DNA from 2 places in the Halomonas sp. E14 genome. Region 2 is predicted to be linked to the other one. Evidence: predicted binding sites of a transcription regulator. Region 2 holds the regulator's gene; the other holds the start of a gene.
The links. Region 2 encodes sigma-54, which starts transcription at its own class of promoters, with help from an activator protein. Its sites were predicted from a motif close to TGGCACNNNNNTTGCTNT; they were not measured.

Region 1: the regulator sigma-54 is predicted to act here: its motif matches at 2,463-2,480, upstream of urtA (urea ABC transporter substrate-binding protein).

Annotation. Positions count from the first base shown of each region.
Region 1 is NZ_CP199423.1:1,458,068-1,465,078, reverse strand. Features, by position in the region: gene urtB (urea ABC transporter permease subunit UrtB) at 1-818, opposite strand, end outside; gene urtA (urea ABC transporter substrate-binding protein) at 1,031-2,377, opposite strand; gene ACT7B3_RS06740 (tripartite tricarboxylate transporter permease) at 2,748-4,244, opposite strand; gene ACT7B3_RS06735 (tripartite tricarboxylate transporter TctB family protein) at 4,264-4,746, opposite strand; gene ACT7B3_RS06730 (tripartite tricarboxylate transporter substrate binding protein) at 4,856-5,857, opposite strand; gene ACT7B3_RS06725 (response regulator) at 6,022-6,768, opposite strand; gene ACT7B3_RS06720 (ATP-binding protein) at 6,816-7,011, opposite strand, start outside.
Region 2 is NZ_CP199423.1:2,455,225-2,462,235, forward strand. Features, by position in the region: gene ACT7B3_RS11480 (RNA polymerase factor sigma-54) at 126-1,535, shown strand; gene hpf (ribosome hibernation-promoting factor, HPF/YfiA family) at 1,644-1,952, shown strand; gene ptsN (PTS IIA-like nitrogen regulatory protein PtsN) at 1,959-2,429, shown strand; gene rapZ (RNase adapter RapZ) at 2,470-3,390, shown strand; gene ACT7B3_RS11500 (HPr family phosphocarrier protein) at 3,393-3,662, shown strand; gene pmbA (metalloprotease PmbA) at 3,659-4,999, opposite strand; gene yjgA (ribosome biogenesis factor YjgA) at 5,132-5,638, shown strand; gene tldD (metalloprotease TldD) at 5,711-7,011, opposite strand, start outside.

The DNA.
Region 1 (7,011 bases), 1.0 Mb from region 2:
ATGATCAGCTCGCCGTGAGCCATGTTGATCACGCCCATCACGCCGAAGGTGATGGCCAGGCCGATGGCGGCGAGTACCAGCACCGAGCCGAGCGAAAGACCGAAATAGAGCGTCTCGGCGGCGCGGTTGACCTTGAGCATCTGCTCGATGCCGTTCAATGCCTCACGAGCGGCGTCGGCCACGACCGGATCGTCGCCGTTGGCGGCACGGCCCTCCATCGCGCCCGACGCCGCGCGGGCGAGCGCGACACGCACGCGGGGGTGCAGGCTGCCGCGCAGATCGTCGATTGCCTCGATCTCCCCCTGTTCCAGGCGGTAGATGGCCAGCGCCTGGACCAGCCGTTCGCGGACCCGGGCATCGGGCTCCTCGGCGATCACCTCGGCCAGCGGTCCCGCCAGGTCGTCGTCGACCTCGCCCAGCAGACGCTCGGCCGAGGCCCGCCGCAGCCGCACGTCGGCGGCATACAGGTCGACCACCGCAATCAGGCTACGCAGCTGGTTGCGCAGGGCGTTGTTGATGCCAATGCGGTCCAGCTCGCGGCGCGACATCTCGCCCAGCGGCTCGCCGGTCAGTGCATCCTCCACCGGCCAGTTGCGCCCGCTGTTGTCGACCACCACCACGAAACGCCCGTCCTGGTCGCGCTGCAGGCGTCCGTCGAGCAGCGCCTGCAGCCAGTAGCGCGACCGCGGATCCTCGCTTTCGGCCACGGCAGCGATGGCCTCGCCCTTGGCGACGAAACTGGTAACGTCCAGCGCCTCGAGCAGCGCCTCGGCGGCATCGTGCGTGTCGGCATCCTGCGCCATGGCGGGAGTCGTCATGATGAAACCGAGCGCCAACACCAGCGCCAGCACAATCCGTATCGGCCAGAAGGCGCGAGGCGTGGCGTCATGTTCGCCCCTGGCCACGGCGCCGCCGGCCCTCGCCCCGGCCGTCTCCTGGCCGGGAATCGGGGGGTAATTCATCGCAGCGTTCCTCGAATCGGTAGAGAAGGCGTGCTCCCCCACTGCACTTGGGCAGCGGGGGGCGGGACTTACTCGGCCAGCGCCGCTTCGGCCTCTTCGGCCGCCGTGCTGCCGCCGCAGCGGCCCGTGGCCACGTTGAAGTTGCCGCAGCGCATCGGCGCCTGCCAGTCGGCCATCAGGTCGCGCGAGCCCGGCAGGTAATCGGACCAGGCATCGCCGGCCACCGTGGAGGGCGTCTGCCACACGATGTCGAACTGGCCGTTGTCCTGGATCTCGCCGATCAGCACCGGCTTGGTGATGTGGTGGTTGGGCATCATCGCGGCATAGCCGCCGGAGAGGTTGGGCACGGTCACGCCGATGATCGCATCCTTGATCGCATCGGGATCGGTGGTGCCGGCCTTGCGCACCGCCTCGGCCCACATGTTGAAGCCGATGAAATGCGCCTCCATGGGGTCATTGGTGACCGCCTCCTCATCACCGCTCCACTCGATCCAGGCGTCGATGAAGTCGTAGTTGGCGTCGGTGTCCACGCTCATGAAGTAGTTCCATGCCGCCAGGTGGCCCACCAGCGGAGCGGTGTCGATGCCGGAGAGCTCCTGCTCACCCACCGAGAAGGCGATGACCGGGATATCGCCGGCGTCGATGCCCTGGTTGCCGAGTTCGCGGTAGAACGGCACGTTGGCGTCGCCGTTGATGGTCGAGACCACCGCCGTGCGCTTGCCCTCACTGCCGAAGCGCCGCACCTCCGCCACGATGTTCTGCCAGTCGGAGTGCCCGAAGGGGGTGTAGTTGACCAGGATGTCGTCATCCGCCACGCCGTGCTCCTCCTTGAGGAAGGCCTCGAGGATGCGATTGGTGGTGCGCGGATAGACATAGTCGGTGCCGATCAGGGCAAAACGCTCGATGCCCATCTCGTTGATCAGGTACTCCACCGCCGGTATCGCCTGCTGGTTGGGCGCCGCCCCGGTGTAGAAGACGTTCTCGGAGGACTCCTCGCCCTCGTACTGCACCGGATAGAACAGCAGGCCGTTGAGCTCCTCGAACACCGGCAGCACCGCCTTACGTGATACCGAGGTCCAGTTGCCGAACACCACGTCCACCTGGTGCTGCTCGAGCAGCTCACGGGCACGCTCGGCGAACAGTGGCCAGTTCGAAGCCGGGTCGACCACCACCGCCTGGAGCTCGCGCCCGAGCAGGCCACCCTGCTCGTTCTGCTGGGCAATGAGCATCTCGACGGTATCCTTCAGCGTCGATTCGCTGATCGCCATGGTGCCGGAGAGCGAGTGAAGGATGCCGACCTTGATCGGATGGCTGTCGGCCAGCGCCTGGCTACCCACCCCCAGCAGTCCAGCAGCAAGCAGCGCCGTGGCCATGGGACGAAGCGGGAAAGCCTTGGTGTGACGGGAAGCGTTCATATGGGTTCTCCTGTCGCCTTCTTTGGAAGGGCTTGTTGTGGTGAACGAACACTGCCCAACGGCAGTGCCGGCAAACCGACAAGACTTTGCAACCCATGCGCCAACCCCTGCACCGAGAAAAAATTACCCATAGTTTCAAAAAGATGTGATTGCCAATCACACGACGAAGCTCCCCTGTCGCACCACGGGCGTGCAGCCAGGGGAGCCCTGGCGGTGCATGCCGACGCCGGCGCACTCACCGCTTGCACCAGCAGCGTGCAACCGCGCCGCGCAGGCGCAGCCAGGACCAGTCGAAGGGTTCAGCGCCCGCCCCTAAACAGCGAAGGGAGCCCCGTGGGGCTCCCTTCGTGAGTGGCAGGCGGCGGTCCGGCTAGCGGGCCGTATTCCGGCGCTGCACGAAGCGCTTCACCATCGGCAGCAGCAGCGAGGCCACGGCAATGATCAATAGCCAGCGCGAGATCGGCTTGTCGAGGAAGATCATCCAGTCGCCGCCGGAAATCTGCAGCGCACGGCGCATCGACTCCTCCATGATATCGCCGAGGATCAGCGCCAGGATCAGCGGCGCAGCGGGGAAGCCGAACAGGCGCATGCCGAGCCCCAGCAGGCCGAAGCCGAGCAGCAGCAGCAGGTCGAAGACGCTGAAGCTCATGCCGTACACACCCAGCATGCAGAAGATCAGGATCAGCGACAGCAGCAGCGGCCGCGGCATGTCGAGCACCTTGGCGATCAAGGGGATCAGCGGCAGGTTGAGCACCAGCAGGAAGATGTTGCCCAGGTACATGCTGGCCACCACGCCCCAGAACACCTCGGGGCGATCCACCAGCATCGCCGGGCCGGGCGACACGCCCATCACCAGCAGCGCGCCGAGCAGCACTGCCGTGGAGCCGGAACCGGGCACCCCGAGGGTCAACAGCGGCACGAAGGAACCGGTACAGGCCGCGTTGTTGGCCGACTCCGGCGCCGCCACGCCCTTGATGTTGCCCTTGCCAAAGGTGTCTCCATCCTTGGCCAGACGCTTCTCCATGCTGTAGCCGAGAAAGGAGCCGATGGTGGCGCCCGCACCCGGCAGCACGCCGGTGAAGAAGCCCAGCACCGAGCTGCGGGCGATCGGCGGCGCAATCTCGCGCACCTCGTGTCGGCTCAGCTTCAGCGAGCCGATGGCGTTGCGCGGCTGCTCCTTCCCGCCGCCGCCGCGCAGCAGCATGAAGAACACCTCGGTCAGGGCGAAGATGCCCAATGCCACCACCAGGAACTCGATGCCGTCGAGCAGGTGCACCGAGCCGAAGGTGAAACGCTCGGTGCCGGTCTGCAGGTCGATGCCCATGATCGAGATCATCACCCCGACCACCGCGGCGATCAGCCCCTTGACCAGCGACTTGTCGGACAGACTGACTACGGCGGTCAGGCCCAGCACCATCAGTGCGAAGTACTCCGCCGGACCGAAGCTCACCGCCACGCGCCCGAGCAGCGGCGCCACCATCATCAGGAAGATGATCGACACGGTGCCACCGATGAAGGAGGCATAGGCGGCAATGGCCAGCGCCTTGCCCGCCATGCCCTGCTTGGCCATCGGGTAGCCATCGAAGGAGGTCGCCACCGTACCTGCCACACCCGGGGCATTGAGCAGGATCGACGAGGTCGAGCCGCCGAAGATCGCGCCGTAGTAGACCCCGGCCATGAGGATAAGTCCCGACGAGGGGTCCATGCCGAAGGTCAGCGGGATCATCAGCGCCAGGGCGCTGATCGGGCCCAGCCCCGGCAGCATGCCGATGACGGTGCCGGCAAACACACCGGCGAAAACGTAGAAGATGTTGATAGGCTCCAGCGCGATGCCGAAGCCGTACATGAGATTGTTCAAGGCTTCCATGGGCTTGCTCTCCGTTCGCTCAGATCGGCAGCACGCCGGTGGGTAGATAGACGCCCATGATGCGCGTCATGGTCAGGTACAGCGCCAGGACCACGCCCAGCGACGTGGCCAGGTTGACGGCGTGGCGGCGATAGCCGTAGTACGCGGCCAGGCCGAACACCAGCGCCACCGAGGTCAGCACGAAGCCCACCGGCACCAGCAGCAGCGCATAGGCGGCCAGGGCGATGGCGGTCACCACCACGCGCGACCAGGGCCGCAGCAGCAGGGGTTCTGGCTGTGCATCGGCCTCGGGCGTCTCGGGCACGTCCTTGGCGGTCGGCTTTTCGAAGAACAGCAGCACCGAAAGCCCCAGCAGGGTGAAGCCCAGCACCTTGGGAAAGAGATCGGAATCGATGGGACGCGGCAGCGGAAAGGAAGGGATCTGCCAGGCCATGGCCAGGTAGCCCGCCGCCAGCAGCGCCAGGATCACCGCGATGACCTGGTTGGAGTTGATTCGTGTCATGGAAGTCTGCCCCGGGCGACCGCCGTGCGGGCGTCACCCAAGTGTCGCGTTCGAGAGCGCCCGAACCTCGCAAGGCGAGGCCCGGGCCCGAGCGGAGCTGTCGTGTCGGTTATTGGCCCAGCAGGCCGAGGTCGCCGAGGATGGTGCTGAACTGCTCCTTCTGCTCGTCCAGGAAGGCACCGAACGCTTCGCTGTCCTGGTAGGCATCGATCCAGCCCAGCTGGTCACGCGCCTGCTGCCAGCCATCGGTCTCGAGCATCTGCGCGAACAGCTCCTCGTAGTACGCGACCGCCTCGGCCGGCATGTCCGGGGTGCCCATTACGCCGCGCCAGATATCGAAGGTGTAGTCGATACCCTGCTCCTGGTAGGTCGGCACCTGCTCCAGGTTGCCGCCCATGCGCTCGGGTGCCGAGACGCCCAGGGCACGCAGCTGGCTGCCCTCGCCCAGCTGGCCGGAGGCTTCGCCCGCGCCGGTGATCACCGCCGCGACATGGCCGCCCATCAGGCTGGTCATGGCCTCACCGCCGCCGGAGAACGGGATGTAGTTGACGCTGGAGGCATCGAGGCCCGCCGCCGCGGCCAGGCCGGCCATGGAGATATGGTCCATGGAGCCGGGGGCGCTGCCGCCGCCCACGCTCAGCTGCGGATTCTCGCGCATGGCCTCGAACAGCTCGTTCAGGTCACCGTAATCGGAATCTTCCCGCACCAGCACGATGGAGTAGTCGGTGATCAGCCGGGCGATGGGCGTGAAATCGTTGTGGTCGAAGCGGGAGGCACCCGCCAGCGGCACCAGGATGATCGGCGGGCTGGTGGCGAACAGCTTGTGCGGGTTGCCGCGGTCACGGGCGATCTGCGCCCAGGCCACCGCACCGCCGCCGCCCGGCACATTGATGGCGCCGAAACTGCGCTCAGCCAGGCCCTCTTCCTGAATCACTCGGGAGGTGGTGCGCACCAGGGTGTCCCAACCGCCGCCCGGGTTGGCCGGGGCGATGAATTCGATATTGCGGGTCGGGGTCCAGTCATCGGCGTGGGCGGCGGCACTCATGCCGGCTACCGCGGCGAGCGGAAGCACGAGGGCGCTGAAACGGATAAGGGCAGGCTTGGCAGTCATGGCGTACTCCTGGAACTGTCGTGTTGTTGTGCTGTGGTGACGGCGGGTCTCTGCCCGCATACGCCGTGAACGTTAGAAGATGCCGACCGGAAGCGACAAGCTTATGACCATAAACGATAAATTGTGCGTTATGGGCATTTTGCGCATTGTGTTCACGGGGCCTATCAACCCTCTTCACACCAGGCCGTCACATCGCCGGTCAGCCGATAACGGCGTTCCGGCCTTCCCACATCACCGTAGCCCAGTTCCGCACTGACCACCTGTACCGACACGAGAAACTCCAGATAGCGGCGTGCCGTAGACCGGCTTGCGCCCATGACGCGCGCCACCTGCATCGCGGCCTGCGGTTCGCGCGCCGCTTCCAGGGCAGCGATCACGGCCCTCAGCGTCAAGCGGTCGATGCCCTTGGGCAGGCTTCGCGTCCCCGCCGCCACGCCTTGGTCCGGCCGCAGCCGGGCCAGCGCCCGATCAAGCTCTTCCTGGCTCATCTCGCTGCGCCCGGCCAGCGCCGCCCGCTCACGGCGGAAACGGGCCAGCATCTGCGCCATGCGCGAGGCTTCCGCCGGCTTGATCAGGTAGTCGAAGACGCCGCCGCGCAGCGCCTCGGAGATGGTCTCCACCTCCCGCGCCGCGGTGACCATGACGATATCGGCATGCAGGTAGTCGCGGCGCAGCTGCCACAGCAGTTCCAGCCCTTCGACATCGGGCAGGTAGGCATCCAGCAGAACCAGGTGCACCTCGTCGCCGTGGCGGGCCATGAGCCGGCGCGCCTCGGCGCCGTTGGCGGCAAGCCCCACCACGCGAAAGCCGTCGCTTTGCTCGATGAAGGCACGGTGGATGTCGGCAATGCGGAAGTCGTCCTCGATGATGAGAATGCCGTAACAGGCGTCCGGGCTGTCCGTGGGTGTCATCGCGTCTCCCCTGTGGCGGCGTCGTTGTGCTTGTGTAATCAGACGGGTCAGGTCGGGCGCGGCACCGGCTGAGCGGGTGTACTATCCGGCACCGTCCTGCACAGCGAGCGGTCGAGCACCACCGCAAAGCAGGCGCCGCCCAGTTCGCTCTCCTCCAGGGTGATGGCGCCGCCATGGTCGCGGCACAGCTGCGCCACCAGGGCCAGGCCGATGCCGCGATGCTTGCCCGGCTTGGTCGAGAAT
Region 2 (7,011 bases):
GCTGCAGACTGTCAAGTGTTGGGGCATGAAATTTGCGCATGGCATGCATATTGCAGCAACACATCTTGCAACCAACGCTCAAGCGGAATAGGGTGGTTTTTTTCGGCAGATGAGCACTTTCTCTCATGGCCATGAAAGCCTCTTTGCAACTGCGAGTCGGCACCCAGCTGACCATGACGCCACAGCTGCAGCAGGCCATCGCCCTGCTCCAGCTCTCCACGCTTGATTTGCGCCAGGAAATCCAGCAGGCCCTCGAGGCCAACCCGATGCTCGAACTGGACGAGCAGTACGGCGAGACGCGGGTCGACGACGCCCCCCCGGACGACTGGAACGACGACATTCCCTTAGAGCTGACCACCGACAGCGAGTGGACGGACACCTATCCCGATCACGGCAGCGCTGGCAGCGGCGAAGGCCCTGACTTCGAGCGCCAGGCCAGCGCTCAGAGCCTGGCCGGCCACCTGACCTGGCAGCTGGCCATGACCGACCTCAGCGAACGCCAGCGGCTGATCGCCGAAAGCCTGATCGATGCCGTCGACGGTACCGGCTACCTCACCCAGTCGCTTGATGATGTGCGCGACGGGCTTCGCCAGCAGGGACTCGACGGACTGACCACCCGAGAAGTGGAGCAGGTCCTGCTGCGTCTGCAGCAATTCGAGCCGACCGGCGTTTTCGCCCGCGACCTGCGCGAATGCCTGCTGCTGCAGCTGGCCACGCTGCCCGACACCACTTCGCTGCTGCCCCAGGCGCGCCGGCTGGTGCGCCAGTTCCTCGAAGCCCTGGCCGCCGACGACCGCCGCTTGCTCAAGCGCCGCCTGGGGCTCGACGACGAAGCGCTGGAGGCTGTCATCGGGCTGATTCGCTCGCTCGACCCGCGCCCTGCCAGTGCCTACGTCGAGGTCAGCGGCAACTACGTCACGCCCGACCTGCTGGCCATCCATGACGTCCACGGCTGGCGCGTCGAGCTCAATGCCGAAGCGCTCCCTCGGCTGCGCATCCAGCCCGACTACATGTCGCTGGTGAAGCGCGCCGACAAGAGCGCCGATAATCAGTTTCTCAAGGATCACCTGCAAGAGGCGCGCTGGCTGATGAAGAGTCTTGCCAGCCGCAACGACACCCTGCTGCGGGTCGGCAGCGAGATCATGGCGCGCCAGATCGACTTTCTCGAGCAGGGCGAGGAAGCCATGCGCCCGCTTATCCTGGCCGACATCGCCCAGGCCGTTGAGATGCACGAATCGACCATTTCACGCGTGACCACACAGAAGTACATCCATACGCCGCGCGGGGTGTTCGAACTGAAGTACTTCTTCTCGAGCCACGTGGGCGGCGGCGAGGGCGATGCGCACTCCAGCACCGCGATACGTGCACGGATTCGCAAGATGGTGCAGGATGAACCTCCACGCAAGCCGCTTTCCGACAGCCGCCTGGTCGAGCTGCTCGAAGAAGAAGGCATCCGGGTCGCCAGACGTACCGTCGCCAAATATCGTGAGGCCATGGGTATCCCCTCGTCGAGCGAACGCAAGCGTTTCCGCTAGGCTTGAGAGGCGGGTTTGATCCCGGACAAATGCGGGTAGCGAGGGGGTTTGCTAGGCCCTAAAAAGGGTTACAATCGAGCCACCACTCGACGGACGAAGGAGCCTGTCATGCAAGTCAATATCACCGGCCACCATGTAGAGCTGACCGATGCCCTGCGTGACTACGTAAGCGAGAAGCTGAACCGCGTTCAGCGTCATTACGACAACATCACCAACGTCCACGTCACCCTGTCGGTAGAGAAGGAACGTATGCTGGCCGCCTGCACCCTGCACGCAGCCGGCGCCGATCTGCATGCGGAAGCCTCCGATCCCGACATGTACGCCGCCATCGACGCCCTCACCGACAAGCTCGACCGCCAGATGGTCAAGCACAAGGAAAAGGCCCAAGCCCGCGCCCAAGGCGCCGGCATTCGCTGAGACGCCATGTCACTAGAAACCATTCTGCCCCCGGAGCGCGCCCTGTTCGGCGTGCCCGGGGGCAGCAAGAAACGTGTGCTGGAGTTCTTCAGCACGTTCATCGCGCAGAATACCCCGAGCCTCGACAGCCAGGAAGTGTTTGCCCGGCTGGTGGGGCGTGAACGCCTTGGCAGCACCGGCATCGGCAACGGGGTTGCCATTCCTCACGCAAGAAGCCCGCACTGCCACAGCCCGGTAGCGGCCTTTCTGAAGCTGGCCGAGCCGATCGACTTCGACGCCATCGACGGCGAACCGGTGGATCTGGTCTTCGTGCTGCTGGTGCCCGAGGAGGCCGATGACACCCACCTGGCGCTGCTCAGCCAGGTAGCCGGCACCATGAACGACGCCGAGACCCGTGCGAGACTGCGCAAGTGCGAAAGCCAGCGCGAACTCCACGAACGACTCATCGAGGCCATACGACGACAAGCGTCACCCTGACGCCGCCCGCACGGCCCGCCATTCGCTCAGGAGATCCGCCATGCAGCTCGTGATCATCAGTGGCCGTTCCGGTTCCGGCAAATCGATCGCACTGCAGGCGCTCGAGGATATCGGCTACTACGCCATCGACAACCTCCCCGCCATGCTGCTGGGCTCTCTGGTCGACGAACTACGCGACAGCCCCGCCGGCCACTCTGCCATTGCCGTCAGCGTCGATGCGCGCAATCTCCCCCATGCACTGGAACGCTTCCCGCGTCTGCTTGAGGAGCTGCGCGAGCGCGGCGTGGACTGCCAGGTGATCTATCTCACCACCGACGCACGCATCCTGATCGAACGCTACTCGGCCACGCGGCGTCGCCACCCCCTGACCCGCGGCAGCAACATGACGCTGAAGGAAGCGATCGAGACGGAGCACGCCACGCTCAGCGGCATTCGCAACCTCGCCGACCTGGTCATCGACACCTCACGGCTTTCCGTACATGACCTGCGCGGCCGCATTGCCGACCAGGTAGCCAGCCACCGCGCCGACCAGCTGACCCTGACGGTGGAATCGTTTGGCTTCAAGGGCGGCGTGCCGCTTGACGCAGATATCGTGTTCGATGCGCGCTGCCTGCCCAACCCCTACTGGGACCCGCGGCTGCGCTCGGCGACCGGGCGCGACGCCAGCATTATTGAATTTCTCGAGCAGTACCCACTGGTCGAGGCGATGCACAGCGACATCTTGAACTGGGTGGAACGCTGGCTGCCGGCCTACCGCGACTCCCACCGCAGCTACCTGACCGTCGCCATCGGCTGTACCGGTGGCCAGCATCGCTCCGTCTACCTGGCGGAACGCCTGGCCCATCATCTCGCCCAGCAGCAGCCCGACGTGCGGCTGCGCCACCGCGAGCTGGGCATCCATACCCCCATCGGTCACGAAGCGGAGTCGCCCCAGGCGCCACCTACCAGTAAGGAATCATGAGCGTGTCCAGCCGCAAGCTCACCCTGACCAACAAGCGCGGCCTGCATGCCCGCGCCGCAACCAAGCTAGTGCAGTGCTGCCAGCGCTTCGACGCGAGGATCATCGTCAGCCGCAACGCCCAGCAGGCCGATGCGCGCAACATCATGGCGCTGCTGATGTTGGGCGCCCCCTGCGGCACCGAGCTTGAGGTCAGCGCCGAAGGGCCGGATGAAGCGGCGGCCCTGGCGGCCATCGAAGCGCTGTTCGACGCACGCTTCGAGGAAGAGGGCTAGCTGCCGGCCACGGTCAGCTCGTCGATCAGCCAACTGCCGGTATGCACGCTGCCACGGGTATCCGTATCGCTGCCCACCGCCTCCAGCCCCTTGAACATCGCCTCCAGGTTGCCGGCGATGGTGAACTCCTCCACCGGGTATTGGATCTCGCCGTTTTCCACCCAGAACCCGGCCGCGCCGCGGGAGTAGTCGCCGGTCACGCCATTGACGCCCTGCCCCATCAGCTCGGTGACCAGCAGGCCGCGCCCCATGCGTGACAGCAGCGCTTCGCGCGGCGTCAGCGGCGCGCTGATGCGCAGGTTGCGGGCGCCCCCGGCATTGCCGGTGGTCTGCATGTTCAGCCGCCTGGCGCTATAGGCCGACAGCATGTAGCTAGCCAGCCGGCCGTTCTCGATGAAGACATTGTCGCGGGTCTGCACGCCATCGTTGTCGAACGGGGAGCTGGCCATGGCACCGATCTCCAGCGGCCGCTCCCCAAGGGTGAACCACTCGGGAAACAGGGCATCGCCCAGCCGGTCGCACAGGAACGAGGACTGCCGAAACAGCGCGCCGCCGGCAATGGCATTCATCAGGTGACCGATCAGGCCGTCGGCCACGGTGGCGTCGAACAGCACCGGGAAGCGCCCCGTTGCAGGTCGGCGTGCGCCCAGGCGCTTGAGCGTGCGTTCGGCCGCCCGCCGGCCGATCACTTCGGGATCCAGCAGCGCCTGGGGGCTGCGCGCACTGCTGTACTCATAGTCGCGCTGCATGCCCTGGGCGTCTTCCGCGATCAGCATGCACGACAGCGAATGCCGACTGCCGGCCTGGGTGCCGAGAAAGCCATGACTGTTGGCATAGATGCGCACGCCTTCACCGCTTGAGAGCGAGGCCCCCTCGGACTGGCGGATGCCAGGCTCTCCGCGCCCTGCCGCCTCGCAGGCCAGCGCCAGCTCGATCGCTTCCTCGGTGGACAGCGGCCAGGGGTGATGTACGTCGAGATCGGGCAGGTGGCTCGCCATCAGTTCGCGGTCGGCAAGCCCGGCCGCCGGGTCCTTTCCGGTGTAGCGAGCGATGGCCAGCGCCTTTTCCACCACTTCCTGGATCGAACGCTCGCTGGCGTCAGTCGAGGAGGCGCTGCCCTTGTGGCCGCCCAGGTAGACCGTCACCGCGATGCCTTGGTCGCGCGATAGCTCGACGCTTTCGACCTCGCCCTCGCGTACGCTGACACCGACCCCCTGGTCGACGCTGCCACCGAACTCACAGGCATCGGCCCCCAGCCGGCGCGCCAGCGCCAGCGCCTGTTCGGCCCGGGCCTCCAGCAACGCCTGCTGCGCCTTAGCATCGAAAGCCTTTGTCATGTCATTCTCCCTTGTGTTCCGGTGCGAACCGAAGAACCGGTGTCATGTGCCGCACGGAAGCGATGTGTATACTGTGGCGGAAATTCACCTGAGCCTCGCCACCTGCGGCTGCGCTCATTGACGGACAACCGCATGACCCAGGATCTCCCTTCCTCCGCCGACGAACGGCCCAGCAAGTCCCAGCTCAAGCGCGAGATGCATGCGCTGCAGGCGCTGGGCGAGCAGATCATTGCCATGACGCCCGCCGAACGCGCGCGCTTCCCCCTCTCGGAGGACATGCTCGCCGCCGTGGAGGAGACTTCCCGCATCCGCTCCCACGAAGGGCGTCGGCGCCACATGCAGTACGTCGGCAAGCTGATGCGCCGCGAGGACCTCAACGCCATCCAGGCCGTGTTCGATGAAATCGAGCAAGAGGCCCGGCACCGCGACCTGGCCTTCCACCGCCTCGAAAAATGGCGCGACCGGCTGCTCGACGAAGGCGACGAGGCCGTCGAGGCCTTCATCGCAGACTTCCCCGACGTGGACCGCCAGGCCCTGCGCCAGCTGATCCGCAACGCCAAGAGCGAGCGCGAGCGGGGCAAGCCGCCAGCCAATGCGCGCAAGCTGTTCCGGCTGATCCGCGATACCGCGGGGCTGTGAGCGCGCGCAGGCCGACCGGTCTGCGTGCCTGACCACGCCTCCAGGGGGCGAACGCGCGCCACCGAGGGCGTCTCAGGATTGGGTTCCACCGATGGTGAGCTCGTCAAGTTTCAAGGTTGGCTGGCCTACGCCAACAGGCACGCCCTGCCCCTCCTTGCCACACACGCCGATGCCGGTGTCGAGCTCGAGGTCGTGGCCGATCATCGACACCCGACCCATCGCCTCGGGGCCATTGCCGATCAGCGTGGCACCCTTGACCGGCGCGGTGATCCGCCCGTCCTCGATCAGGTACGCCTCGCTGGCGGAGAACACGAACTTGCCCGACGTAATGTCCACCTGCCCCCCACCGAAACTGACCGCATAGAGACCGCGGCGCACGCTCTTGATGATGTCGACCGGATCGTCCTGGCCGGCCAGCATGTAGGTGTTGCTCATGCGCGGCATCGGCATGTGAGCGAAGGACTCACGGCGCGCGTTGCCGGTCGCGGCCATGCCCATCAGCCGGGCGTTGAGCTTGTCCTGCATGTAGCCCGTCAGGATCCCGTCTTCGATCAGCGGGGTGTACTGCCCGGGGGTGCCTTCATCATCCACGCTCATGGAGCCGCGCCGATCCGCCAGGGTGGCATCGTCCACCACGGTGACACCGGGCGCCGCCACGCGCTGGCCCATGCGCCCGGCGAAGGCGGAGCTGCCCTTGCGGTTGAAGTCGCCTTCCAAGCCGTGGCCGACGGCCTCGTGCAGCAGGATGCCGGGCCAGCCCGGCCCCAGCACCACGGGCAGCTGGCCGGCCGGAGCATCAACCGCGTCGAGGTTGACCAGCGCCTGGCGCACGGCCTCCTTGGCGAAGCGCTCGGCGACGTTGTCGTCCCGCAGGCGGGACATGGCATAGCGGCCGCCGCCACCGGCGCTGCCGCGCTCGCGACGGCCGTTCCTGGCGGCGATCACGCTGACGTTGAAACGCACCAGCGGGCGGACGTCGGCGGCCAGGGTGCCGTCGCTGGCCACCACCAACATGATCTCGTGCACGCCGGTGAGCGATGCGCTGACCTGGGTGACCGACGGGTCGGCGGCACGCGCCACGCGATCGGCCTGCTTGAGCAGCGCGATCTTCTCCTCGGCCGAGAGGCTGGCCAGGGGATCAATATCGGCATAACGGATATCGGCATGCGCCAGGACGCTCGGCGCCGCCTTGAGCGAGGCGCCGCTGCGCACGATGCCGGAGGCGGTGCGCCCTGTCTCGGCCAGAGCATTCGGGGTGATCTGGTTGGAGTAGGCAAAGCCGGTCTTCTCGCCGGCCATGGCGCGCACGCCGACGCCGCCATCGATGTTGTAGCCGGCCTCCTTGACCTCGCCATCCTCGAGCACCCAGCTTT